4 regions of the Arthrobacter sp. PTI12 genome follow, and region 3 is predicted to be linked to each of the others. Evidence: riboswitches for the same ligand, from Rfam matches in the RefSeq annotation. Region 3 holds a riboswitch; each other region holds the start of a gene.
What was found. A riboswitch is a leader RNA that binds a small molecule or an ion and turns the genes downstream of it on or off. The one in region 3 is predicted to bind S-adenosylmethionine.
Positions count from the first base shown of each region.

Region 1: another riboswitch for S-adenosylmethionine. It lies ahead of AC1MBU_RS03520 (ABC transporter ATP-binding protein); the one in region 3 lies ahead of AC1MBU_RS15165 (rhodanese-like domain-containing protein).
Region 2: another riboswitch for S-adenosylmethionine. It lies ahead of metX (homoserine O-acetyltransferase MetX); the one in region 3 lies ahead of AC1MBU_RS15165 (rhodanese-like domain-containing protein).
Region 4: another riboswitch for S-adenosylmethionine. It lies ahead of AC1MBU_RS01540 (bifunctional o-acetylhomoserine/o-acetylserine sulfhydrylase); the one in region 3 lies ahead of AC1MBU_RS15165 (rhodanese-like domain-containing protein).

Region 1 is NZ_CM155256.1:709,953-715,482, forward strand. Features, by position in the region: gene AC1MBU_RS03510 (ABC transporter permease) at 1-125, opposite strand, end outside; gene AC1MBU_RS03515 (aliphatic sulfonate ABC transporter substrate-binding protein) at 125-1,153, opposite strand; gene AC1MBU_RS03520 (ABC transporter ATP-binding protein) at 1,286-2,110, opposite strand; SAM riboswitch class I at 2,116-2,213, opposite strand; gene map (type I methionyl aminopeptidase) at 2,310-3,086, shown strand; gene AC1MBU_RS03530 (ThuA domain-containing protein) at 3,083-3,751, opposite strand; gene AC1MBU_RS03535 (nucleoside/nucleotide kinase family protein) at 3,811-4,452, shown strand; gene AC1MBU_RS03540 (DUF2975 domain-containing protein) at 4,619-5,110, shown strand; gene AC1MBU_RS03545 (helix-turn-helix domain-containing protein) at 5,110-5,361, shown strand; gene corA (magnesium/cobalt transporter CorA) at 5,485-5,530, shown strand, end outside.
Region 2 is NZ_CM155256.1:1,625,457-1,630,986, reverse strand. Features, by position in the region: gene AC1MBU_RS07925 (class I SAM-dependent methyltransferase) at 1-103, opposite strand, end outside; gene AC1MBU_RS07920 (alpha/beta hydrolase) at 136-897, opposite strand; gene metX (homoserine O-acetyltransferase MetX) at 953-2,140, opposite strand; SAM riboswitch class IV at 2,158-2,288, opposite strand; gene AC1MBU_RS07910 (VOC family protein) at 2,624-3,265, shown strand; gene AC1MBU_RS07905 (CPBP family intramembrane glutamic endopeptidase) at 3,310-4,098, opposite strand; gene hutI (imidazolonepropionase) at 4,219-5,433, opposite strand; gene AC1MBU_RS07895 (amidohydrolase family protein) at 5,430-5,530, opposite strand, start outside.
Region 3 is NZ_CM155256.1:3,175,516-3,181,045, forward strand. Features, by position in the region: gene pabB (aminodeoxychorismate synthase component I) at 1-902, shown strand, start outside; gene AC1MBU_RS15155 (hypothetical protein) at 1,000-1,284, shown strand; gene AC1MBU_RS15160 (aminodeoxychorismate lyase) at 1,310-2,164, shown strand; SAM riboswitch class IV at 2,470-2,595, shown strand; gene AC1MBU_RS15165 (rhodanese-like domain-containing protein) at 2,602-3,135, shown strand; gene AC1MBU_RS15170 (O-succinylhomoserine sulfhydrylase) at 3,224-4,429, shown strand; gene AC1MBU_RS15175 (multicopper oxidase family protein) at 4,600-5,530, shown strand, end outside.
Region 4 is NZ_CM155256.1:310,946-316,475, forward strand. Features, by position in the region: gene uraD (2-oxo-4-hydroxy-4-carboxy-5-ureidoimidazoline decarboxylase) at 1-191, opposite strand, end outside; gene AC1MBU_RS01535 (PHP domain-containing protein) at 447-1,466, shown strand; gene AC1MBU_RS01540 (bifunctional o-acetylhomoserine/o-acetylserine sulfhydrylase) at 1,483-2,808, opposite strand; SAM riboswitch class IV at 2,852-2,967, opposite strand; gene aceE (pyruvate dehydrogenase (acetyl-transferring), homodimeric type) at 3,104-5,530, opposite strand, start outside.

The DNA of each region.
Region 1 (5,530 bases), 880 kb from region 3:
CCGTCGTCGTCGTTTTGATTTGTCCCGTTCGGGGAGTTCGTCCCCTTCGGCGAGAGAACCGAAGCAGGGCCGGTGCCGACGCCGCCGGGCACGATGCTGTTACCGGTGAGGTAAGGGTTGCTCATTACTCTCCAATGGCGGACGGGTCGGCGTTGGTTGCGTAGGTGTCATCAAGAAGGGTGGAGAGGGCTTCGTCAATGTTTTCCTGGCTTGCGACGTCACCGGATTCGACGAACATCGGGCCGACTACCTCGAGCACGTCCAGCTGGGCCCGACCGGGGGTGCCGTTGACGTCGAGGTTGGACCGTTCGGTGATGACCTTGGTGGCCACGGATTCTTCAATGCCCGCAACCTCAGCGAGGATCGCTGCGGTTTCCTCCGGGTTCTCCTGAGCCCACTGGCGTGCCTTCTCATAGGCGTTGACCACGGCCTGGGCGAGCTCAGGGCTTTCCTCCAGGAAGGACTCGGTGGCATTGAGGAAGCCGTAGGTGTTGAAGTCCACGTTGCGGTAGAACAGCTCGGCGCCGTCTTCTTCGGCTGCGGCCATGATCGGGTCGAGGCCGGACCAGGCGTCCACCGAGCCGGTGTTGAGGGCGGCCCAGCCATCGGCGTGCTGGATGTTCTGGATTGTCACTTCGCTCGGATCAACGTTGTGCTCGGCCAGTGACTGGAGCAGGAAGAAGTAGGGGTCGGTGCCCTTGGTGGCGGCGATGGACTTGCCGCGAAGGTCTTCCGCCGATTCGATACCGGTTTCCGCCGTTGTCACCAGTGCGGACCATTCGGGCTGGGAGTAGATGTCGATGGTCTTGATGGGGGAGCCGTTGGCGCGTGCCATCAGCGCTGCCGAACCGGCCGTCGAGGCGACGTCGGCCTCGCCGGAGCGGAGCAGTTCGTTGGCCTTATTCGAACCGGCGGACTGGACCCATTTGACCGTTACGCCCTCATCTTCCAACTCGGCCTCGAGCCAGCCCTGGTCCTTGATGATGAGGCTCAGCGGGTTGTAGGTGGCGAAGTCCACCGTGAGTTCTCCGCCGGTCGCGGCTGCGGCTTCGCCGACTGAGCCGTCGGCGTTTTCCCCGGCAACGCAGCCGCTAAGGGCGAGGGCGGCGATTGCGGCGGTGGCGGCGAACTGAAAACGTGCGGTGCTCTTCATGGTGATCCTTTTCGGAGAGTGCGTGGGACGGGTGTAGGGGGCTTGTTCTTGGGGGTGTCGGCGCAACATGGCGGCACGGTGGGCGCCGCACGCGCTGGGATACGGCGCTGCGAACTGGCCGCAGGCGCGCGGTTAGTGCTGGTGGCTGTCGACGCCGAGGCTGCTCAGCAGCGAACTGCGTAGCGCGGCAAGTTCGGCTGAGCCGCGGTCGCGCGGACGGTCGCCCGGAACCTCCAGCACGCGGCTGATGGTTGCACCCTGGACGTCAGGCTCCTTCGCGAGAACGATCACCCGGTCGGCGAGCTGCAGCGCTTCGTCAACATCATGGGTGACCAGCAGGACCGTGGTCGGGGTGGTTTGGTGGATACGCAGCAGGAGGTCCTGCATCTTCAGCCGCGTCAGGGCATCGAGTGCGCCGAAGGGTTCGTCGAGGAGCAGGACGCCCGGGTTGCGTGCCAGTGCACGTGCCAGCGATGCCCGCTGTGCCATGCCTCCGGACACTTCGCGGGGCCGGTGGCCGGCGAACCCGTCGAGTTCCACGAGGCCCAAAAGCTCCTCCACCTTCGCCTTGCCCGCGGCGGAACTGGTTTCCCTGGGCAGGCCGATAGCAATGTTCTCGCGCAGCGAGAGCCAGGGGAGGAGTCGGGGTTCCTGGAACGCGACGGCGCAGCGGGGATCGATCCCGTCCACTGCTGTGCTGTCGATGAGTACCGCACCGCTGGTGGGAGCGTCCAGTCCTGCCGCGGCTCGCAGGAGGGTTGATTTCCCGCAACCGCTGGCGCCCACAATGGCGAGAACCTCGCCTGCTTCAACGTCCAGGGTCACGTCGCGAAGCACCACGTGCTGCTCGCTTCCGCTCCCGAAACTTCGGGTCAACGAAGAGAAAGTCAGCGGCAGTGTCTGGTTGCCATCAGTGGAAATGGCCTGGGTACGGTGCGCTCGAAGAACGGTGCTCATGTATAACTCCATCGCTCCTGGCAGTAGCACCCGTTCTCCTGCAAGCAGGTAAGGGTTGCTGCGGCGTCAACGATCCAGGTCTCTCGGCCGCTCGGGATGGTGGAATTCCACTAAACGCTTTTGCAAGGGTCCGGCGCAATATGTGTCGTAACAAAGGAACGCTTCAGCCGGACATCGGCAGCGTGAGAGGGTCATCTACATGATTGAAATTCTGAACGCGAGCGAGTTGGCCAGGGCAAAGGAAGCGGGTGCGCTGGTCGCCAACATTCTGCAGACGGTGAAGAGCCGCAGCACGGTCGGGACAAACCTGCTGGAGATCAACCAGTGGACCAAAGAGATGATCGCTGAGGCAGGCGGGGTGTCCTGCTACGTCGACTACGAGCCGCCGTTTGGGCGCGGCCCGTTCGGCGCCTATATCTGCACGTCCGTCAACGATGCCGTGCTCCACGGTCTGCCGCATGACTACTCGCTTGCCGACGGCGACCTGCTCTCCCTGGACCTCGCCGTCTCCCAGCGCGGAATCGTCGCAGACTCCGCCATCAGCTTCATCGTTGGCGAGTCAAAGCCGGCGGAGAGCGTCGCGATGATTGATGCCACCGAACGTGCATTGACTGCCGGGATTGCCGCAGCCAGACCAGGCGCGCGCATCGGCGACATCTCCGCTGCCATTGGTTCAGTCCTCAGCGCCGCGGGATATCCGATCAACACGGAATTCGGCGGTCACGGCGTCGGGTCGACAATGCACCAGGATCCCCACGTGGCAAACACCGGACGGCCCGGCAGGGGATACGTGCTGCGCCCGGGGCTTTTGCTGGCGCTGGAGCCATGGGTCATGGCGGATACCGCTGAACTGGCAGTCGACGCCGACGGGTGGACACTCCGCAGCGCTACGGGCTGCCGGACCGCGCACAGTGAGCACACCATCGCGATCACCGACGATGGCGCGGAGATCCTGACCCTGCGACAAGAGACCTAGCCAAGCAGCCAGTCCACCGCGCGCTTCATCAGTTCGTGGTGTTCCGGTGAGGAGTACGACGCCGCGTCGTGCCCGAGCGCGTCATAGAAGCTTCGTGCCGGTCCAGTTTCAACCTGTCGCTCCAGCGACCACACCAGTGGGTGCAAGTGCCCCTCGTGTTCGTGGCGGGCGTGAACGACGACGTCCGGTGAGGTGCGCAGCCAGCTGTAGCGTTCGTCGGCGAGAGTGAAGTCGGGAATACCGACGGGGAAGGAGCCCTCGAGCAGGATGGTTGCCGCGCCGTACTCCGGGTGCATGGACACGTCGCGTACCCAGCGTCCGCCGAGCGCCGCTTCCCAGGACTCGGAATCGACAAAACTCGTGGCGCTCGAGTGCAGGGCGAGCAGCGGACGGCCGCCGGCTTCCCAGGCGTCCAGGCCATCACGGGCGGCATCTGTACCGGGGGAAGTGCCGCCGTCCCGCGGGAGGCCGACATTCACCACCAGCAGATCCGGCCAGGCAGCAGAGTCACGGAAGCTACCGAGGGTGGTGTCGACGTCGTCGGCTGTTTCTACGGTGAGTCCGTGACCGCGGAGCAGGTCCGCGATGGCCGCGGAAGTTTCCGCGAACGGGTGCCAGGGGTCCGCGTACCGGCCGGTGCCGCTGAGGATGAGTGCCGTTGTCATGGGACCCATTCTGCCCATAAACGGCGTTCTCGACCCGGGTCACATGTCAGGATGGCACGGTGACGCTGTCGGAACTTGTTGATCGAATAGAGCGCATATCGGCGCGTGAGGCCGGCGTCGTGGTTGTTGGGATTGTCGGCGCGCCGGGAGTCGGCAAGACAACCTTGGCGGAGCAGTTGATGGCTTCACTGAACCAGAACAAACCCGACCCGGATCAGCAGCGCTTCGCCCATGTTCCTTTGGACGGGTTCCATCTGTCCGATCAGGAGCTGGCGCGCCTGGGTCTTCTGGAACGCAAGGGCGCACCCGAGACGTTCGACGAGCATGGCTATGCTGCTCTGTTGAAGCGGCTTCGTGGACGGCGGGATTCTGTAGTGTATGCCCCAGGTTTCGAGCGCACCATCGAGCAGCCCATTGCCGGCGTGATCCCTGTGTATCCGTCGGTGCGCACCATTCTCACGGAGGGCAATTACCTGCTGCTCGATCGCCCGGGCTGGCGGCAGGCCCAGGCTCAGTGCACTGAGGTCTGGTACTGCGAGCAGGATGAGAACCTGCGGCTGGACCGGCTGATCCAGCGGCACATCCTGTTCGGAAAGAGTCCGGCTGCGGCGGCGGAGTGGGTAGAGCGGGTGGATGAACCGAACGCGCGGTTGATCGAGGCGACGAAGAACCGGGCGGATCTGGTGATTCGGGTCGAGTAGCCGGTCGGGTTCGAACGCAAAGGTGCCGGGGATGCGCAGGATCGTGGGGACGTCACCACGTTCCTGCGCATCTCCGGCACCTTTGCTGCCTCAAGGCTGCTCCACGCTTGACCACCTATCGTTTCTCGATATATTCTCCTTGTTAATCAATCGAAGGAGAATCCCGATGGGAAAGTTGGCCGTCCTCGCATTGCAGGTCGTCATCGCGATGGTCATTGCGGGCTCGTTGTTCATCCAGCTCTGGATGGTCCCGCTGATCTCCGCTGATCTTGAGCAGTCGGGCGTGCCCACTGGGCTGCGCATCACGTTCAACGCGATCGTCGTCTTCGGCATCCTGACGGTTCAAGTGAGCGCCGTCTGCTTGTGGAAGTTGCTCACCATGGTCCGCAGCGGCACGGTCTTCTCCGATGGAGCATTCCGGTATGTCGACATCATCTTCGGGGCCATCGCCGCTGCGTCGGTCCTGGTGTTCGGTCTCGCGGTTCTCCTGGCTCCGGGGGAAATTGCTCCGGGGGTCATCCTGCTCATCTGCGGTGCCTCATTGTTGATCGGCGGTGTTGCGCTGATCGTGCTGGTGCTGCGGGTGTTGCTCGCCCAAGCCGTAGCCCGTGACGCCGAAGCGAAACACCTGCGCAGCGAACTCGACGAGGTCATCTGATGCCCATCATCGTGGACATCGACGTGATGCTGGCCAGGCGCAAGATGCCCGTGGGTGTGCTGGCCGAACGTATTGGCATCACCCCGGCCAACCTGGCTGTCCTGAAGAACGGCCGCGCCAAAGCCGTCCGCTTCACCACCCTGGAGGCAATCTGCGAGATTCTGGACTGCCAGCCCGGAGACCTGCTGCGCTGGGAGCTGGGAGGCACTGTGGAAAGCAACGACGACGACGGCGGCAACAGCAGGCGCTGACCGCGCACCCGAGATTCGGGCGCGGTACCGCAGCGGCCGCCGATGCTGTGAGAAACTCGCCTAAGCCCGTTTCCGACGGACGGAATGCGGCGGAGCGCAGCAGACAAGAGTGAGGACGGCACGGTGGCCATCGTTGACAACGGCGTGTATGTGGACGGCCAACGGACCG
Region 2 (5,530 bases), 1.6 Mb from region 3:
AGTCCGCACCCTCGGATATCAGCTGTTCAAAACGCTGGATGTAGGCGGCTGACCTGTTGGGGTCCGCGCGTTTTCCTGCGTCCCAGAGCGTTTCTTTCTTCACATTCGGGAGTCTAACCCGCCACCGTAACGGCGTTACCGTGACAGTGGTGTCCGGCTGACGCCGGGCACCACCATCTGCAGAAATTCCCGCACATGTCCCAGTTCCTGTGCGTTGATGCTGTGGTACATGCCCGCGTAGAGCACCTTGGTGAGCTTGGTGTGGCGGTTCAGCCAGCCGTGGGTGAACTCGATTCGATCGGCGGGAATGACCGGGTCTTCCTGATCCCGGCCCCAGAAGAACGGCACTGGCTTCGCAACAAGCGCGCTGTCGTTGAAGAACGTGCTGCCGTCGGTCGGCACAACAAACCCTGAGAGCCCGACGACGGCCGCGTAGTCTGCGGGCCGGGCACGCAGCATGGAGCTTGCCACTGCCATGCCCATCGAGAAGCCGAGCAGGGTGACGCTCGAGTGCGACTGCTTGATGGAGTCGACCCAGTCAATGACGTCCTGGACGGCGGCGGTGACCTTGTCGACCGAATAGGCGGCGTCCTGCATCAGCGGGAACCAGGTGAAACCTGCTCCCAGGGCGACCGGTGCACGTACGGATGCCACGGTGAACTCGTCGGGCAGGAAGTCGAGGATACCCATGAGGTCTTCCTCGTTGGCCATGTGTCCGTGCAGCAGCACCAGGAGCGGCGAGCCGGAGCGCTCGTCTTCGGGCTTCGACCAGACGACAGTCGGTGCGGTCGAGGCCGGGCCGGTCCCGGGCGGCCCGGTCTCGGGGGCGGAGGCGGAGGCGGAGGAGGAGGCGGAGGAGGGCGCAGCAGAACCGTCAGTCGAGGAAAAATTCGTCATAGCTCCATAGTGGCATGTTGAACTGTGCCGGCGGCGTGCTGCGGCAGGCTGCGTCTCAGCCCGCGCGCAACCGCAGCGCTGAGGCGCTCTCCTTGACATCGCCGTCGTCGGTGTTGCTATAGAACGCTGCTGCCAGCGCGGGCTCAAGCTGCGCAATCTCGGTGAGGAAGGCATCGTGGCCGATGGGAGATTCAATGGTGTGGACGGCAACGTTCCCGGGCAATGCGGACGCCAGTTCAACGGACTGGCGAGGCCAGTAGAGGCGATCCGAATCCACCGCCGCGACGAAGAACTCTGCCGAGGCAGCTGCGAGTGCAGTGCTGAGGCTCCCCCGGTCACGGGCAACGTCGTGGCTCATGAGCGCTTCAGTGAGGATGACGTAGCTGTTGGCGTCAAACCGCCGGACCAGCTTTTCCGCCTGATGGTCCAGGTAGCTCTCCACCTGGTAGCGGCCGCGCCCGCCCGGCGCCGACGACCCAAAAGGCTCTTCCATACCCTGCGCTGCCCGACCGAACCGGTGTACGAGTTCCGCCTCCGAACGGTAGGTGATGTGCGCGATGCGCCGGGCAAGGCCCAACCCATCCTCGGGACCGGCGCTTCCGTAGTAGTCGCCGCCGGTGAACCGCGGGTCGAGGCGAATGGCCTGCACCTGGGCCTGCGCGAAGGCGATCTGCTCCGCGGTGCTCGCTGCTCCGCACGCGATGACGGCGCACCGTTGCACCCGCCCGGGATAGGTGACAGCCCACTCAAGAGCCCTCGCGCCTCCCATTGACCCACCCAGCACGGAGTGCCAGGAGGAGATGCCCAGCAGGTCTGCGAGCAGTGCCTCGGCACGCACGGAATCGCGGATGGTGACGAAGGGGAAACGCGAACCCCACGGCTTGCCCTCCGGATCAAGCGACGCCGGCCCCGTGGATCCGTAACAGCCGCCCAGCATATTGATGGACACCACGAAGTAGCGGTTCGTGTCGATGGTTCTGCCCGGACCCACCAACCCGTCCCACCAGCCATCCTCGGAGGACTCGCCCCGCGCTACATGTGAGCTGCCGGTGAGTGCGTGCTCGATCAGCACCGCATTGGAGGCATCGGCATTGAGCGTGCCCCAGGTCTCGTAGGCGAGGACGACATCGGGCAAATGGCCGCCTGTTTCCAGCGCCAACGGGCCAATCCGGAACCGTTGCACGACGACGCCGTCAACCAGCCCCGCTTCCGGCTGCGGAACCGCTGTGGTGATGCCTGTCAAAACCCTGCCGCCTCACTGAATCGCGCTTGCTCCTGCACTGCATGCAGGGCCTGGTCTTCACCCGGGGCACCCCGCCGCGAGGGAGGGTTGCCGGACAGCAAGCCGGGGCTGATGGCGGGTGGAACCTGCCGCACTGTCACTCGTTACCTCGTATTAGGAAACCTGACCAGCGCGGGTGAGGGCAACTTGTGTGACTCGCCGTGAAATGAAGCCGACTGGCGTAGTAGCCGTGAAAGGCGCGCGTGCGGCAGAGGATGCTTGAGTGGGGCCGTTCGGCGTCTATGGGAAAACGGTCGGCCCCACTCAAGGGGGACACCCAGTGGGCGTCCCTGGCAGGAAACTCCGGCGGTCTCGGAACCGGGCTTCCTGTGTGAAGCAACTATCCGGCTCTGACCTTGGGTTTTGCTTGGAACATTGTCGCCCGCGGTGTGACTTAGGTAACCCTTAGTCGAGGCCTCCATCACAAAGTGCCAAAATGGGGCCATGCGCCTGGATCATGTGTCTTATGCCTGCGAACCTGACGGACTGACTGCTACTGCGGAACGGATTTCCGACGCCCTCGGAGTTGAATTCGTCAAGGGTGGAATCCACCCGCGGTTCGGTACCCGCAACATGATTTTTCCGTTGGTCAACGGCCAGTACCTCGAGGTAGTCGAGGTCCTTGACCACCCAGCCTCGGACAAGGCTCCATTTGGCCGGGCGGTGCGGGCACGGTCCGAGGCCGGCGGCGGCTGGATGGGCTGGTGCGTAGCCGTTGATGACCTCGCCCCGTTCGAGGACCGCCTTGGCCGCAGCGCCGTCCCCGGTAACCGCAAATTCCCGGACGGGCAGGAGCTGACCTGGCAGCAGATCGGCATCAAGGGCCTCATCGCTGACCCTCAGGTCCCCTACATGATCCGCTGGGATGAAGGCACGGAGTCCCTCCACCCATCCCAGGCGCGCACCGCGTCCGTGCGCCTCAGCGCGCTCACCATCGCCGGGTCGGCAGAGCGCGTCACAGAGTGGCTCGGAACGCCCGTCACCCACCCGTTGGACGACGTCGACGTCGAGTGGATCGCCCCCAACGGCACGCCCGGCATCATGTCGGTAGCGTTCGAAACCCCGAAGGGTGCGGTCCGGATCTAATTGGTTCTTTCGGACGCTGGTTCCCCAGGCCGCGTGGCCGGGGGTTAGCTTCCGATGCCGATAGCCGGGCCGAAGAGCGCGAAGCCGACAAAGCCTGCAATGTCCAGCAGCGCATGCGCTATCACCAGGGGCATCACCCGCTTGGTGCGCGTGTAGGCGTAGCCGAAGATCAGCCCCATGATCACGTTCCCGATGAACGGGCCGATCCCCTGGTACAGGTGATAGCTCCCTCGCAGGAGCGCCGAAGTCACAATAATCACCGGGACTGACCAGCCCAGTTCCCGGAGCCGCTCAAAGAGGTAGCCCACCACAATGACCTCTTCGAGCACCGCGTGACGGATCGCCGAGAGCACCAGCACAGGCAGCGTCCACCAGTAGGTGTCGAGCGCCGTCGGGATGATCGCAGTGGTAAGCCCCAGTGCCCGGCCCGCGGCGTACACCCCGAGCGTTCCCACCCCGATCACCGCGGCCAGCCCCACTCCCAGACCGAAGTCGACCTTCGGTTTGCTGAAGGTGAAGCCAATCCGGCGGAAGGCCGACTTCCCCGGCTGGGTGAGCAGGAACAGCACAAGCACCACGGGAACCAGCGCAAAGAAGATTCCCAGCAGCTGGTAGGTGAGATCGAAGTACTGCCGGTTGTCCAGAACCGGATTGAGCCTGGTGGTCTGCGCAGCCAGCGGCGCACGGGTCAGCTTGTCGATCAACTCCACCACCGCGTAAACCCCGGCCTGGCCGAGGGACAGACCAAGGATAATCAGGATTTCCGCTTTGATCCTCTTCCGGCGGGCGGTCGGGGATAACGACGACGGCTGGCTGGTTTTGGCGGTTGGCATGCCTTCATGGTGCCGTACGCTTCGGTGCTTGCCAAAGCGTACAAAAACGGTTCCCCGGGAGGTTTTTGTCGCCTATCTGCTGTTCTGAGCGTCGTGAAACAGCAACTAGGCGACAAAAACTCAACGGAGGCGCTGCCCGGCGCGCCACACCGCATGGGTCAGCTGCATCCCCGGACGGTAAGCCAGGTGGGTTGCGGACGGTGCGTCCAGCAGTTGCAGGTCCGCGCGGTGTCCGACAGCGAGCGACCCAACGGCCAGCCGGCCGCCGTCGTCGGTTGTTTGTTCGCGGTGGAGGGCAAGCGCACCGCCGTAGGTTGCCGCGCGGACAGCTTCGGCAACCGTCAGTCCCATCTGCAGCACCGCCGTAGCTACGCAGAACGCCATGGACGAGGTGTAGGACGTCCCCGGATTGCAGTTGGAGGCAAGCGCGACGGGTACTCCGGCATCCAGCAGCTGCCGGGCGGGCGCGAGGGGTTGGCGGGTGGACAGATCGCACGCGGGCAGGCAGGTTGCCACCGTGCCCCGGCTGTCCGGATCACCCTCCCAGCCGGACCAGGAACCTGCGAGGGCCTCGATGTCCGACAGCGCCAAATGGTTCACGTGGTCGACGCTGGCCGCTGCCTCCTCCACAGCGATCCGCACGCCCTCCCCCGGGCCGAGCTGGTTCCCGTGCACCCGAAGTCCCAGACCCGCGTCCCGGCATGCGCGAAGCACTTCACGGCTCTGGTCCGGTGTGAACGCGCCCGTTTCGCAAAATACGTCAGCCCACTGCACGTAGGGCCGGACGGCGCTGAGCATGGGTCCGGTGACGGTCTGAACGTAGTCGTCCGCTTTCCACCCCTGCGGAACGAGGTGTGCTCCGAGGAAGGTCACCTCGTCCGCTGTTGCGGCAGCGATCCGTGCGCTGCGGGCTTCTTCCTCGACGTTGAGACCGTAGCCGGTCTTGGTTTCGAGGTAGGTGGTTCCGTTCGCTCCGGCTTCGGCCACCCGCTGGGCCACGAGCGAGCCGAGTTCCTCATCCGAGGCGCGCCGCGTGGCGTCCACCGTCACAGAGATCCCGCCCGCGGCATAGGACTGCCCGGCCATGCGTGCCTCGAATTCCGCGGTTCGGTCGCCGGCGAACACCAGGTGGGTATGGCTGTCCACCCAGCCGGGCAGGCAGGCGCGGCCACCGGCGTCGTACCGGGAATCAGCGGCAGGAGCGTTTGCGGCCGGACCGAGCCAGGCGATCCGCTCATCCTCGAGCACGATCGCCGCGTCCTTGAGAACCCGCTGCTCGGCGTCCTGCGTCATGAGCTCGCCGATGCCGGTGATGATCGTTGTAGCGCCCGTCATGAGAGTGCCTTCCCCGTTGTGGCCTTCGTTGTTGGTGCTGCCTCGTCCATCCGCGCAATCGCCGCGGCGAGCAGCGTGCCCGGACCCCCCAGCCGCA
Region 3 (5,530 bases):
CTGCTCCGGCGGTGACAAGTCCGGTGGGTGCACCGCGCCCACTGAGTGCACCCCGCTTCACTGCGCGGGACACACGCGAGCCCTACCTGGAGAAAATCCGTGCGGCCAAGGCGGAAATCACGGACGGCAACTCGTATGAGGTGTGCCTGACGACGGCCCTGACCTCACGCGAGGAAACGCCCGTCGACCCATTCGGCATCTACCTCGCCCTGCGAGGCGCCAATCCTGCCCCGTTTGCGCACTACTTCACCTTCCCGGGCTTCGCCGTCGCGAGCACCTCGCCCGAACGATTCCTGCGGCTGGACTCCACCGGCGGAATGCGGGCCGAACCAATCAAAGGAACCCGGCGCCGCTCCCCGGACCCAGCCCAAGACGCCGCCCTCCAGGAGGATCTGCGCACCAGCACGAAGGACCGGGCAGAGAACATCATGATTGTGGACCTGCTCCGCAATGACCTCTCCCACCTTGCAGTCCCCGGCACCGTGACGGTGACCCGGTTGTGCGACATCGAGACCTATGCAACCGTTCACCAGATGGTGAGCACCATCGACGCCCGGCTCCGGCCCGGTTCCTCCCGTGCCGAAGCCGTTGCGGCCGCATTTCCCGCCGGCTCAATGACGGGTGCGCCGAAGATCAGCACCATGGCTATCCTGGACCGGCTCGAGGAAGCACCCCGCGGCGTCTACGCCGGCGCCGCCGGCTACTTTTCCCTCGATGGGGCGGCGGATCTCGCCGTCGTCATCCGCACTCTCGTGCTGGAGGACGACGACGGCGGCACCCGCCTCACACTCGGAGTGGGCGGCGCGATCACTGCGGATTCCGACCCCGCCGAGGAGTGGGACGAGGTCCGGACGAAGGCGTTCGGGGTGCTGTCTGCGCTTGGTTCGAGCTTCCCCAGCTGACGCTGCGATCGAGCGGTTCGCTGAGCGGGCCTTTCGTCCACTTGGCGTCTGTGGAAGCATGGGACGCCCGAGGAAAGTGCAACGAAGGAGAACGGTCATGACTAGCTCCAACGATGAAAACACGCCCAACCTGAACGACGTTCCGGAGCCCGATAACGAGTTCCTTCCCAAGCGCATCCATCAGGGCCATGCGGGGCAGCCTGAACGCCTCGATGACGATGCCCTGGCGGCCGCAACGGAGCAGGAACGGGTCGACGCCGGTCTCATCGACTACGCACCGGACCAGGTTCCGGACGCTGCCGATCCCCTCCCTGCGGAAGCTTCCGATGAAGCAGACTTTGCCCAGCGCGGGCTGAACGAGGACAACGACACGAGCTCCTGACCTGCCCGGTCACTATGCTGATCGCATGACTGTTCTGGTGTTCCTCGACCCCGCCCGTCCCGACGGCCGCATAGCTGACGCAGCACAGCCGCAGCTGATGGTTACCGACACCGGGATCACGCGGGGTGACGGCATCTTCGAAACAATGCTCGCGGTCAACGGCGCTCCCCGGAAGCTGCAGGCCCACCTCGCCCGGCTGGCGACGTCCGCCGATGCGCTGGAACTGAAGATTCCGTCGTCGGACGTGTGGGAACGCGCCATCACCACCGCGCTGGCGGCAGCCGACGACGACGGCGAACTCGTGGTCAAGGTCGTCGCCACCCGGGGCGAACCAGAGGCGGGAGCCACCGCGTGGGTCCAGGTGTCCGCCGTACCGGTCGGGTTGCGCGGCCAGCGGCTGTCGGTCCTCCTGCTTGACCGCGGCTATGACAGCACGGTTGCCCAGCGTGCTCCGTGGCTGCTGATGGGCGCGAAGACCCTTTCCTACGCGGTGAACATGGCGGCGGTCCGCTACGCCCGCTCGCACGGCGCCGACGATGTCATCTTCACCTCGTCTGACGGCAAGGTCCTCGAAGGCCCGACCTCGACGGTCCTGATTGCGCGGGTCATCGACGGCGTCAAGCACCTCATCACGCCTCAGCTTGAGAGCGGGATCCTCCCCGGCACCTCGCAGGGCGCACTGTTTGCGGCGGCGCGCGAGGCAGGTTGGGAATTGGGTTACGGACCGCTCGTGCCGGAAGACCTGTTCGCGTCTGACGGCGTTTGGCTGATTTCGAGCGTCCGTCGGCTCGCCGAGGTCGAGTCCATCGACGGAAAGCCGGTGACGGTTTCACCGGAGTTGACCGCGGAGTTGAGCGGTCTCGTAGCGTCCGTTTCCTAGCCCGAGCGCCCGTCCCCCAGCCCGACCGCCCGTTCCCTGGCCCACTCGTCCGTCTCCTGCCCCACCCGCAAAAGTGCCGGGAATTCGCAGGATCGTGGGGACATCCCCACGAACCTGCCACGCATCGGCACTTTTGGCTCAGGCCTGCCACGCATCGGCGCTTTTGGCTCGGACCTGCCACGCCCCGGCGCCTTTGGCTCGGACCTGCCACGCCCCGGCGCCTTTGGCCCGAGTACCACGGGCGTTACCGCACGTTACGGCCCGGCATGGCAGGCATGGCGCCGCCGGTGCTACGTTCATTCCGGAGTAACGAGTGCCAGCGCCAAGCCCTGACTTGCTGGACGGCAACCCTCTTTCACGGCGGGGTGCCTCAGGTGACTACTCGGCACAACGATCACATCCCATGATCACCAGCGTGCACAGCGTGAGGAGACACAATGGCACTGCATTCCAACCCCCATCCCCCGGCGAATTCCCGGCCCGGCAACGGCTATGCCGGCAACATCACCGCACGTGATGCGGTGGAACGCGTCAGCAAGGGCGCCGTGCTGGTGGATGTCCGCACTGTCGAGGAATGGCGGAGCGTCGGCGTTCCCGACCTCACCGACGCCGGGACCGTCCCCCTCTTCCTCGAGTGGACGCGCTCCGACGGCAGCCGTAACGTCTCCTTCCTCAACCAGCTGAACGGGCTCAAGGGCCGCGAACTGCTTTTCCTGTGCCGTTCCGGCGTCCGTTCTGTGGCAGCAGCACAGAATGCCACCGCCGCCGGTCACACTGCCTACAACGTGCTGCACGGATTTGAGGCCGACGGCGGCTGGCGCTCCAGCGGCCTCGCCACCACAGTGCATGCAGAAGAAGCCCCAGAGAGCACGGATACGACAGATCACGCAACGACCACAGGACAGACCGCGATCACAGAACGGACCGGCGCTGCCCGTTCGGCAACGGACCGTGGCGACGCCCGTGAATGAGCACACGCCAGTAAGTGAGCCCGCGCCGTCGTCGTTCTCTCCGGCGGCCAGCCGTGAGCCCATCGCGGGGAACGGCGGCTACCCCCGAATCCAACGCCCGGATGACGACGGCGCTGCCTGGTCACCCGATACCCTCGCGGTACGCGGGGGGCTGGCACGGTCCAACTTCGAGGAGACGTCCGAGGCGCTCTTCCTGAACTCGGGCTTTGTGTATTCCTCTGCTGCGGCGGCGGAGGCAGCCTTCACCGGGGACGTCGACCGCTTTGTATACTCCCGGTACGGCAACCCGACTGTCGCCATGTTCCAGGAGCGGCTTCGCCTGCTCGAGGGTGCGGAGGCGTGCTTCGCCACAGCCAGCGGCATGTCTGCCGTCTTCACCGCGCTCGGTGCCCTCCTGGCCTCGGGCGACCGCGTTGTTGCCTCACGCAGCCTCTTCGGCTCGTGCTTCGTCATCCTCAACGAGATTCTGCCGCGCTGGGGTGTGGAGACTGTCTTCGTGGACGGCTGGGACCTCGGCCAGTGGCAGGAAGCACTGAGCATTCCCACCACGGCGGTCTTCTTCGAGTCGCCGTCCAATCCGATGCAGGAGATCGTCGATATCCGGGCGGTCGTTGAGCTCGGCCACGCGGCCGGTGCGCAGGTCGTCGTCGACAATGTCTTCGCCACACCGCTGCTGCAGCGGTGTACGGAACTGGGTGCCGACGTCGTCGTCTATTCCGGCACCAAACACATCGACGGGCAGGGCCGGGTGCTGGGCGGCGCGATCCTCGGCCGCAGGGAGTTCATCGAGGGTCCGGTGAAGACACTCATGCGGCACACCGGGCCCGCGCTGTCGTCATTCAATGCCTGGACCCTCCTCAAGGGACTGGAAACCCTTTCCCTGCGGGTGAACCACTCCTCGTCCTCGGCGCTGACCCTCGCCCGCTGGCTTGAAGCCCAACCGGCTGTGAACTGGGTCCGTTACCCGTTGCTCGAATCGCACCCGCAGTTTGATCTCGCTGCCGCCCAGATGACAGCCGGCGGCACGGTGGTGACCTTTGAACTGGATGCACCCGAGGGAAAGGCGAAGGAGCGCGCCTTTGCGCTGCTCGATGCCCTGAAAGTCATCGATATCTCCAATAACCTGGGCGATTCAAAGACGCTGATCACCCACCCTGCTACCACCACACACCGCGCCATGGGTCCAGGAGGGCGTGCCGCAATCGGCTTGACCGACGGCGTCATCCGGCTCTCGGTGGGCCTTGAAGACGTAAGCGACCTGCAGACTGATCTGGGCAAGGCACTCACTTCCTGATGTCTGGGTAGCCTCACCCCGTAACCCAAACGATCGTCCAAGGTTTCCCCAAGAAGGCAGGAGCAATCTTGCTGCTGAGGCACACATCGAGTACGTAGTCTGGGCGGGCGTTTTCAACGCACCCCGATGCGCGTCCCACCAAAAGAAACACCTTTGGAAGGGATGTTCCCATGTCTGTCAGCAGGCGCAATTTCCTGGCGATGGGCGGCTTCGGTGCTCTGGCCGCCGCGACCCTCACCGCTCCCCTGGCCTCCATCAGCGCGAAGTCCGCGCCGGTCCTGGACGGCTCAAAGCTCAAGCCCTATCAGCTCGCGTTCACCCGTCCGCCGTTCCTGGCGCCGTACAAGACGGGAATCAACCCGTTGGACGGGAAACCGCAGAACTTCTACAACGTGACCCAGAAGGCTGCGACGGCCTCCCTTGTTCCGGGACTGAAGACACGCATCCTCGGCTACAACGGGATCTTCCCGGGTCCCACCATTTCCATCGATCAGGGCACGCATGCCGTTGTGACGATGCGGAACCAGTTGCCGAAAGCCCATCCCGACTTCGGGACTCCGATGGCAACGTCGACCCACCTGCACGGTTCAGCGTCCCTGCCGCAATACGACGGCTACGCCTCCGACACCACGCTGCCCGGGTTCCGGAAGGACTACCACTACCCCAACTTCCAACCCGCACGCACACTCTGGTATCACGACCACGGCGTCCATTACACGGCGCAGAACGCATACTCGGGCCTTGTCGCCATGTATCAGATCCACGATCCGGCTGAGCGCGCCTTACTACCGCAGGGCGAATTCGACGTGCCGCTCATGGTGAGCGACATCCAGCTGCGCGCCGACGGAAACGCAAACTATGACGACCACAACCACAGTGGCCTCTGGGGTGACATCAACCTGGTCAACGGGGTCCCCTGGCCGCTCATGAAGGTCAAGCGCCGGATCTACCGCTTCCGGGTGCTGGTCTGCGGCATCTCAAGATCATTCCGGTTCAAGCTCAGCACCGGGGAGCCGCTGACAGTCGTGGCGACCGACGGCGGACTCATGCCTCGCGCGATCCCGGTGGCCCAGTACCGGCATGCCAACTCGGAACGCTATG
Region 4 (5,530 bases), 480 kb from region 3:
GCCAGGGCGCCGTCGATCTCGACTTCCGTCCAGGGATAGGCTGCCTTTTCGGCGAACGCAATCAGGTCGGCTTCCGAGGAGAAGGGCCGCGCGTCCACGATGGCCTCAACCCAGCGCGGGATGTCAACGCATGGCGTGAGTTGGGCAGCGGCCACTTCGGGGGTACAGGTATTGAGGGTTGCAAGAGGCATGGGTGTCAGCTTTCTATGAAGCGCTATCGCCAGCGCTGAACACCCTTACCCTCGAACGAATTCGATTTGACTCGATGTTTCCGGCGACAGTCCAGGAACCGTGTGGCTCTGGTTCAGTTTCTATATGGTGGAATTTTTATTCCGATTTCATTGTAGCCCTGATCACATGGTAGCTGTCAAGCGTTACCTGGATCACATGATAGAGCTGCTTCCCTGCACCAGGCCACCACCGCGTAAATGGTGGAAGATGGGCCTATGGATGCCACCGCCGCATTGAATGAGATCGCCTTCTGGCTGGAACGGGAACTGGCTCCGAGTTTCAAGGTTCAGGCGTTCCGCAAGGCCGCAGCGGCCATTGCCGAGCTGGAGCCCGACGAACTCGCACAACGCGCCCGCGACGGCCGGCTCAAGCGGATGAAGGGCATCGGAGCGCGCTCCCATGAGGTCATCACCCAAGCGCTCAACGGTGAAGTGCCGGCCTATCTCGCCGACCTCCGCGAGCGCTCGAAAGAAGCCCTGGTCAGCGGCGGCTCGGAGCTGAGGGCCCTCCTCCGCGGTGACCTGCACAGTCACAGCGACTGGTCCGACGGCGGGAGTCCCATCCCGCTCATGGTCGACGCCGCGCGTGCGCTCAATCATGAATACCTGGCGCTCACGGACCACTCCCCCACCCTGAAGATCGCGAACGGCCTGAGCGCGGAGCGCCTCACGGAGCAACTCCAGATCGTGGACCAGATCAACAACGACGACGGCGGCAACGGCTTCCGCCTTTTGAAGGGCATCGAGGTGGACATCCTTGAAGACGGAACACTGGATCAGTCGCCGGAGATGCTCGATGAGCTGGACATCGTTGTCGCCAGTGTCCACTCCAAGCTGCGCTCCGACCGCCGCACCATGACCGCACGCATGCTGGGCGGCATTCGCGATCCCCATACCAACGTCCTTGGCCACTGCACGGGCCGTCTTGTCCAGGGTTCCCGCGGCCAGCGTCCACAGTCCGAGTTCGACGCCCGGAAGGTGTTCACCGCCTGTGCCGAGAACAACGTAGCGGTGGAGATCAATTCACGTCCCGAGCGGCAGGATCCGCCGGATGACCTGATCCAGCTGGCACTCGAAGCCGGATGTCTCTTCAGCATCGACAGCGACGCGCACGCCCCCGGTCAGCTGGATTTCCTCCAGTACGGGGCGGAGCGCGCCGAAACGAACGGCGTGCCGGCGGACCGCATCATTACGACGTGGCCGCTGGACAAGCTGCTCGCCTGGGCGCGCTCCTGAGAGCTTCCCAAGCTCCTTAGGCGTCCAGGAATTCCTTGGCTGCCCTGAAACCGGCTTCAAGGTCCGCCAGAATGTCATCAATGTGTTCAATACCCACTGAGAGCCGCACCAGCCCGGGGTTAACGCCGGCAATGACCTGCTGCTCCGGCGATAGCTGGCTATGGGTGGTCGACGCCGGGTGGATCACCAGCGAGCGCACGTCGCCGAGGTTCGCCACATGCGAGTGCAGGTCAAGGGCATCGACGAAGCGCTTCCCGGCCTCCGCACCGCCGGCCAGGTTGAAGGACACGATGGCGCCGATTCCCTTCGGGCCGTACGTGCGTCCGCGCTCATACCAGGGGCTTGAGGGCAGCCCGGCATAGGCAACCGACTCGACATCCTCACGCGCTTCCAGCCACTGAGCCACTTCGACAGCGTTGGAGACGTGCCGCTCCATCCGCAGGCTCAGGGTTTCCAGGCCCTGGGCGATCAGGAACGCGTTGAACGGGGATACCGCCGAGCCGAGGTCCCGCAGCAACTGGACCCGGGCCTTGAGGATGTAGGACAGGTTGGCCCCGAGGGCACCATCCGCACCCAGATCCCGTGCGTACACCAGACCGTTGTATGTCGGGTCCGGCGTATTGAAGCCCGGGAAACGGTTGGGATCCTTGCCGAAATCAAACTTTCCCGAGTCAACGATGACGCCGGCGATCGCCGTACCGTGGCCGCCCAGGTACTTGGTGGCCGAATGGACAACAATGTCCGCGCCCCACTCCAGGGGCCGGATGAGGTAAGGGGTGGCAAGGGTGTTGTCCACGATCAGCGGCACACCGGCGTCGTGCGCAGTCCGGGACACGCCCTCAATGTCGAGTACGTCCTGCCGCGGGTTGGAGACGACCTCCGCAAAGAACAGCTTGGTGTTGGGCTGCACAGCGTCCCGCCACTGGTCCAGATTGTCCGGATCCGCCACGAAGGTGACCGAAATGCCGAACTTCTTCAGCGTATGGGCAAGCAGGTTGTAGGTTCCGCCGTACAGGCTGGGACTGGCAACTACGTGATCGCCGGCCTCTGCGACATTCAGGATCGCAAAGGTCTCCGCCGCTTGACCTGAGCTGAGCAGCAGCGCGCCCAACCCGCCTTCGAGGCTGGCGATCCGCTGCTCGACAGCATCCTGCGTGGGGTTGCCGATCCGGGTGTAGATGGGAGCCAGTTCGGCAAGGGCAAATCGGTTGGCGGCGCTTTCGGCACTGGGAAAGACGAAAGACGAGGTCTGGTAGATCGGCAGGGCGCGGGCTCCCGTGGCGCTGTCGGGTTCCTGGCCGGCGTGGATCTGGCGGGTTTCGAAAGACCATTGGTTGGACATTCAAGGCTCCTTTGGCATGGGCCCGGCATGGTGGGAGCACCGCGGGCCGCGCTTGCCGTCCGGCTGGTGCCGGGCGGCCAGGTCTTCACCCGGAGCACCCCACCGCAGCTGGAGGGTTGCTGGCCAGCAAGCCGGGGCTTGGTGCTGGCACTCATGACCACGGCCAGTGTAGGCACAGGAGTATCACGCCGCACGAAGATGACGTTCCATGTAATCCACCCGTTGAGTTGCAGAAGTTTTTGTCGCCTAGTTGCAGGTAAAAGTGTTTCCAGGCCGCAACTAGGCGACAAAAACGTCAGGGGAGGGTGAGGAGTGCGTACTTCTCCATCGCTTGGCGTGGTGCGTCCGCGTCAATTTCTCCCCGCTTCGCGAGGAGCTGAAGAGTGCGTACGACGACGGAGGCTGGGTCGATCTTGAAGTACCGCCTGGCTGCGGCGCGTGTGTCGGAAAAGCCGAACCCGTCCGCTCCGAGTGTGGCGAAGTCCTGCGGCAGGAACTGGCGGATTTGATCCGGAACAGCCTTCATGTAGTCGGTGACGGCCACGATCGGTCCGGGTGCGTCCCCAAGCTGCTGGGTGACGAAGGGAACGCGGGCCTCTGCATCGGGGTTGAGGAAGGCCTCCTCCTCGGCGGCGAGTGCGTCACGCCGCAGCTCCGTCCACGAAGTCACCGACCACACATCGGCCGAAACACCCCAGTGGTCTGCCAGGAGTTCCTGCGCCTCGAGCGCCCACGGGACGGCCACGCCGGAGGCGAGGATCTGCGCCTTCGGCCGGCCGCCGTCATCGTTGCCGGGCTTCAGCCTGTACACGCCGCGCACCACGGCGTCGGCATCCAACCCGGCGGGAAGCGGCGGCTGGATGATCGGCTCGTTGTAGACGGTCAGGTAGTACATGACGTTTCGATCGTCGGAATTCGCGCCGTACATGCGCTCCAGTCCTGCACGCATGATGATGCCGAGTTCATACCCGTAGGCCGGGTCGTAGGTGATGACGGCGGGGTTGGTGGAGGCAAGGATGGGTGAGTGTCCGTCGGCGTGTTGGAGGCCTTCGCCGGTGAGGGTGGTGCGGCCTGCGGTGGCGCCGATGATGAACCCGCGGGTCATCTGGTCTCCTGCTGCCCAGAAGGAATCTCCCGTGCGCTGGAATCCGAACATTGAGTAGAACACGTAGATCGGAATCAGCGGCTCACCGTGGGTTGCATAGGCGGTACCCGCAGCCGTGAAGGCAGCCACCGCACCGGCCTCATTGATCCCCGGATGCAGGATCTGGCCTTGAATCGATTCCTTGTACGCGAGAACCAACTCCCGGTCAACGGAGAGGTAGTTCTGGCCGTCCGGGTTGTAGATCTTCGCTGTCGGGAAAAAGGCGTCCATGCCGAAGGTTCTGGACTCATCCGGAACAATGGGGACAATCCGGGACCCCAGCCCTTTCTCCCGCATGAGATCTTTCAGGAGGCGGACGAAAGCCATCGTTGTGGCGGCCTGCTGCTTCCCCGAGCCGCGGTTCGCAACCTCGTACGCCTTGTCCCCCGGCAGCTCCAGTGCCGCCGCCTCGGTACGGCGTTCAGGAACAAATCCGCCCAGGGCACGGCGCCGGTCCAGGAGGTATTTGATTTCGGGGGAGTCGGGTCCGGGGTGGTAGTAGGGCGCGTTGTAGAGGTCGGCTTCGAGTGCTTCGTCGGGGATGGGGATGCGCAGGTGGTCGCGGAAGTCCTTGAGGTCCTGAAGGGTGAGTTTCTTCATCTGGTGGGTCGCGTTACGGCCCTCGAAGTGTGAACCCAACCCGTATCCCTTGACCGTTTTGGCCAGAATCACGGTCGGTTTGCCCTTGAACTCGGTGGCGGCCTTGTACGCCGCGTACACCTTCCGGTAATCATGGCCGCCGCGCTTGAGTCCCCACACCTGCGCATCATCCATATCCGCCACGAGGTCCTTCGTGGCCGGGGTCTTCCCGAAGAAGTGATCGCGCACAAACCCACCGGATTCCGCCTTGTAGGTCTGGTAATCCCCGTCAGCGGTCTCATTCATGATCTTCACCAGATCCCCGGTGGTGTCCCTGGCAAGCAGGTCATCCCACTCCCGGCCCCACACCACCTTGATCACGTTCCACCCCGCACCGCGGAAGAACGCCTCGAGTTCCTGCATGATCTTCCCGTTACCACGCACCGGCCCGTCCAGGCGCTGCAGGTTGCAGTTGATCACAAAGTTCAGGTTGTCCAGATTCTCATTGGCCGCCAACTGCAACAACCCACGCGATTCGGGCTCATCCATCTCCCCATCCCCCAGGAACGCCCACACCTGCTGATCACTGGTGTCTTTCAACCCGCGGTTCTGCAGATACCGGTTGGACTGCGCCTGATAGATCGCGTTCATCGGCCCGATCCCCATCGACACCGTCGGGAACTCCCAGAACTCCGGCATCAACCTGGGGTGCGGATACGAGGACAACGCATGACCGGCCTTGGACTTCTCCTGCCGGAACCCGTCCAGATCCTCCTCGGTCAGCCGGCCCTCCAGGAACGCCCGCGCATACATCCCCGGCGACGCGTGGCCCTGAAAGAACACCTGATCCCCACCCGAGGGGTGGTCCTTACCCTTGAAGAAATGATTGAACCCCACCTCATACAGGGTCGCCGCACCCGCATACGTGGAAATATGGCCGCCCACACCGATCTCCGGACGCTGCGCCCGATGCACCATCACCGCAGCATTCCACCGCAT